2 regions of the Brevibacillus aydinogluensis genome follow, and region 2 is predicted to be linked to the other one. Evidence: riboswitches for the same ligand, from Rfam matches in the RefSeq annotation. Region 2 holds a riboswitch; the other holds the start of a gene.
What was found. Region 2 has a riboswitch for thiamine pyrophosphate ahead of thiS (sulfur carrier protein ThiS). Riboswitches for the same ligand answer to the same signal wherever they lie in the genome.

Region 1 (2,390 bases), 1.4 Mb from region 2:
CGACAATCCCGACCATCCCGGCACCGGCCCCAACAATGGTTTGCCGTCGGCGGTAGCCGGGCGCAGTCCCGCCCATGCTTCCAAAAACGGGGCCGATGAGAGCGCCGGCACATACGGCATCACGCCGTTCAGCACGCCGGTCAAGCCTTCCAGCGTGACCTCCCGCTGGAAGCCGGCCTCGTCTTCCGTAGCGCCGAGGACGATTTTGCCGTCCCGTTTGGGCGTGATATAGCCCGTGCTGCCAAAAATCACTGTCTGCAGCGGAATCCCCGCCGAGTCGACCGCTGCGATCTGTCCACGCACCGGGAGAACGGGAATGGACAGCCCCAGCCAGCCCATCGCGATGCCGGCCCACGCCCCGGAGGCGATAATGGTTTCGTCGGCAAAGAGCGATCCCGCAGTCGTCTCGACGCCCACCACCCGGCTTCCTTCCGCGACGAAGCCCGTCACCACGCAGCCGGAAAGCAGCGTCACGCCCCGCCGCTTGCACGCCGTCACCAGTGCCTGCAGCAGCATCCGGTTGTTGACATGCCCTTCGGATGGCGAGTGGATCGCCGCGATCGCCCGATCCGTCAACAGCGGTTCAACGTCGCGGATGGCCGCTCCGGTCAGCCAGCGGACATCGTAACCGCTCTCCCGCTGCCAGGTGAACTTTGCGCGCAACTGCTCCGCTTCCTCTTCCGTCAACGCCACGGTCAACAGCCCGTCGATGCAAAGCTGCACATCTCTGCCCGCCTCTGCTTCCAGCTCCGCCGCCCATTCCGGGTAGAGGCGAAGCGACTCGATGCCCAAATCAAGCAGCGGGCCTGGCTGGGAAAATTCCTTGAGCGGAGCCAGCATGCCGGCCGCTGCGGAAGACGCCTGGCCGCCCCACGCCCCCTGCTCTGCCACCGTGACGGACAACCCGCGCCGCGACAGCTCGTAAGCCAAACTTAATCCGATGATGCCTCCGCCTACAATCAAACAATTCGTCATGGTTCTTCCTCTCCTCGATGGAACTGCGCCCCGCCCTGCTCAAGCGGCGAAGCCTGGGTAAACGCGCTGTTCTCCTGCCACCCCGCTGATGCCGCCCCACCGGACGAAAGCATGCAAAAAGCCCACCTTCCCCGGCAGGAAAGGTGGGCCGATGCACATCCGCAAACACAGACAGCTCTTTTGCTTGCAACCACTTCCCTGCGCCAGCATGATCTGGATCAGGTGCAAAGGGTCGACGGTCATCGCTTCCGTCCTCTCAGCCCTGCGTGATGGACTCCCCCAGTAGCTTTCCGTTATGTCGTTTACACCCTTCAGTATAGACTTGCGGCCGCTCCCTGGCAAGAGCGCGGCGCTCAGTCCTCGTCTTTCACATCGTAGCTTTCAGGAATGGGCTCGTTTCGGGTCGCCTCCTCCCATTCCCTCAGTTTGCGGATCTGTTCCAGATGATGTTGAAACTGGTCCTTGTTGATCAGGTATTCTTCGCCGTTGTGAACGGCACGGATGCGTCCCTCGCGGATTTTTTCCAGAATAAACGTCTCCGGCAGTTCCAGGTAGGCAGCGGTCTCGGACACAGTCAGGTACGTCTTATTGCTTTCCACGCAGTCTCGCTTCCAGTGCTGCTTTTTGCTGTTCATACCCCGGTTTGCCCAGCAGGGCGAACATGTTCGCCTTGTAGGCTTCCACTCCGGGTTGGTCAAACGGGTTGACCCCGAGCAGATATCCGCTAATGCCGCATGCCTTTTCAAAGAAGTAGATCAGCTCACCGAGATGGTAGGCCGTCGCTTCCGGAATTTCCACCACGAGGTTGGGCACGCCGCCGTCCACATGGGCCAGGAGCGTTCCTTCAAACGCTTTTTTGTTGACGAAGTCCATGCCCTTGCCTGCGAGAAAATTCAACCCGTCGAGATCGTCCGGATCTTCGCTGATCGTAACGTCCACCGCCGGCTTGGACACAGCCACCACTGTTTCAAACAGGTGGCGCATGCCGTCCTGGATGTATTGTCCCAGCGAGTGCAGATCGGCGGAGAACTCGGCAGATGCAGGAAAAATCCCCTTGCCGTCCTTGCCCTCCGACTCGCCGAACAGCTGCTTCCACCACTCGGCAAAATAGCGGAACTGCGGCTCGTAGCTGACCAGCAGCTCGACGGTTTTGCCTTTGCGGTAGAGCGCGTTGCGGACAGCCGCGTACTGGTAGCACGGATTGTCTTCCAGAACAGGCGTCAGGTAACGCTCGCGGGCAGCAGCAGCGCCCTGCATCAGTGCATCGATATCGGCGCCGCTCACGGCAATCGGCAAAAGACCTACTGCAGTCAGCACGGAGTAGCGTCCGCCGACGTCGTCGGGGATGACGAACGTTTCGTACCCTTCCTCGTCAGCCAGCCGTTTCAACGCGCCTTTCGCCTTGTCCGTAGTCG
Region 2 (2,390 bases):
TCTCTCCGCTCGGCTATAGCTGCCGTGACGCGTTCCACGTTATTCAATCATCCCTTCTGTCGGACTGCTGGCCGAGGCGTAACGCTTTTTCGGGATGCGCCCGGCGAGGAAACCCTTGCGCCCCGCCTCCACGGCCAATTTCATCGCTTCGGCCATCAGCACCGGGTTGTCTGCCAGCGCCACGGCTGTGTTCAGCAGGACGCCGTCCGCCCCCAACTCCATCGCCTTGGCGCAGTCGGCCGGAGACCCGATGCCCGCGTCCACGATAACCGGCACCTTGGCGTCTTCGATGATGAAGCGCAGGTTGTGCTCATTGAGAATCCCTTGGCCGGAACCGATCGGCGACGCTCCCGGCATGACTGCGTGCACACCCACTTCCTGCAGCCGTTTGGCGAGAATCGGGTCATCGTTGGTGTAGGTCAATACGATGAAGCCTTCTTGCACCAGGATGCGGGATGCCTCCAAGGTGCCGATCGGATCAGGCAGAAGCGTCTTGGGATCGCCGATCACTTCCACCTTGATCATGTCGCACAGCCCCGACGCCTTGGCCAGCCGGGCGATCCGCACCGCCTCCTCGGCCGTGTAAGCGCCTGCCGTGTTTGGCAGCAGGGTGAATTTTTTCAAATCCAACCGTTCCAAAAAGTTGGGCGCGTGCGGATCTTCCAAATTGAGCCGGCGCACGGCAAAGGTAAGGATCTCCGCTTCCGATACTGCCACCGCCTGGGTCTGCGTGTCCAAATCGGGAAATTTACCGGTTCCCAGCAAGAGGCGGGAACGAAACTCATACGGTCCAATTTTCAATGTATCCATCTTGTCAGCCTCCTCCGACAAAGTGAACGATTTCGATTCGATCGCCGTCTGCGACTGGCGTGGTTTCATAACGGGCGCGGTCGACAATCTCGCCGTTGCGCTCCACGACCACGATCTTTTCCTGCAGTTGGTAGGACATTAGCAGGGCTCTGACAGTATTAACCTCGTCTTCCAGCTCCACGCGTTTGCCGTTCAACTGTACCAGCATGGTCCCCCTCCTTTCGTCAGCGCCGTCGGGAATGGCCGGCCGCTTGTCGTCTTCCAGCCGATAAAAAAACGGCTTCCCTGCCTGACCGAAGTCCAGACAGAAGAAGCCGTTTGCACCGATGTCGGGCGGACGGCAAACAAAAAAACCATCCGCCACGGATGGTTTTGGTTATGCATGTGCAGTGATCGCACTTCGGTCCGCGTGTCGCGGCACGAAATCACGACAGTGCGTTAATGCAGCCGATACCTCTTCCTCCGCTGGCATGACCCAGGTCAGGTTCAACGGTCAGTAACACATTCGTTACAATCTCAGCCGACTATGCTCGGCCCCCGTTTGGTATTGCGCTATGCAGTTTTGCTTGCTCGACTACTACAGTAGCACGCTGCCCTTAGTTTGTAAAGGTCTCCTTGCGCAGTGCCTCCAACTCGTCGAGACAGCGCTGGGCCCACGTGACCATTTTGCGCAGTTTGTCCATCTCCCGCTCCAAAGCGGTCTGAACCGATTCCTTGTAGTCGGGCACCGCTCCACCGTAACGGATCACGGTCTGACTGGGCACCATGATCTTTTCCTGATAAGACAGCGCGGGACGCTGATGAAACAGCGGCACATCCACCTCGTACGGGTTGTGCAGGTCGCCCTGCGTCGGGTATTTCAATACCGCAAGCACCTTGACCAGCAGTTTGTCCCCGTGATTTTCCAACACTTCCGTCACGTATTCGCCCGTTCTGTAGGAGACGCGTACCAGATCTCCCGTTTGCCACAGCGACATGTCTATCTCTCCTTTCTTGAAAAAGCGTCAGTCCTGTTATACCCTGATCGATTCTTCCAGCAGCCGGCAGGCGTGTGCCAGCACCGCTTCCGCAGGAAGAATCGGCGCGCCCCCTCCCTGGGCCAGCGCAGGATTGCCGCCTCCTTTGCCGTCGATCAAGGGCAGCGTATCCTTCAGCAATTGGTTCATCGGCAGCGCCACCTGCTCGCCGCGAGCGAACAGAATCTGCAGCTTGTCTCCCTCGGCCGCGAACAGACAGACCGCGTCCGCTGCCTGTGCCGTTACCAATCTGGCGAGCTGCTGCAGCTGCTGCATGCTCCGGCCAGCCCACACGGCCTTCACCAGCCGTACGTCAGACAGCGGTACCGTCTGCGCCAGCAGAGACTGCGCTTCTCCTTCGAGCAATTGTGTTTCTTTTTCCTCCAGCGCCGCTTTCAGCTGTTCGCGTTCCGCCACCAGCCGCTGTGCCTGCTCGGCCAGCTCCGGCTCGCCGGTACTCAGCGTGCGGGTCAACTCACGCAGCAGCAGATGCTTGCGGGAATAGTCGGCGAGAGCCCGCCAGCCGCAGAGGAACGTGAGCCGGATGTTGCCGCGGTGCCGCTC

Region 1: it holds a riboswitch for thiamine pyrophosphate, as region 2 does, so the genes downstream of both, thiO (glycine oxidase ThiO) here and thiS (sulfur carrier protein ThiS) in region 2, are expected to answer to the same signal.

The regions. Positions count from the first base shown of each region.
Region 1 is NZ_OY569118.1:3,484,196-3,486,585, forward strand. Features, by position in the region: gene thiO (glycine oxidase ThiO) at 1-975, opposite strand, end outside; TPP riboswitch at 1,154-1,266, opposite strand; gene Q7F15_RS17255 (excisionase family DNA-binding protein) at 1,329-1,574, opposite strand; gene Q7F15_RS17260 (glucose-6-phosphate isomerase) at 1,561-2,390, opposite strand, start outside.
Region 2 is NZ_OY569118.1:2,036,617-2,039,006, reverse strand. Features, by position in the region: gene Q7F15_RS10005 (acetylornithine deacetylase) at 1-38, opposite strand, end outside; gene Q7F15_RS10000 (thiazole synthase) at 40-810, opposite strand; gene thiS (sulfur carrier protein ThiS) at 815-1,018, opposite strand; TPP riboswitch at 1,251-1,361, opposite strand; gene kapB (kinase-associated lipoprotein KapB) at 1,407-1,787, opposite strand; gene Q7F15_RS09985 (alanyl-tRNA editing protein) at 1,824-2,390, opposite strand, start outside.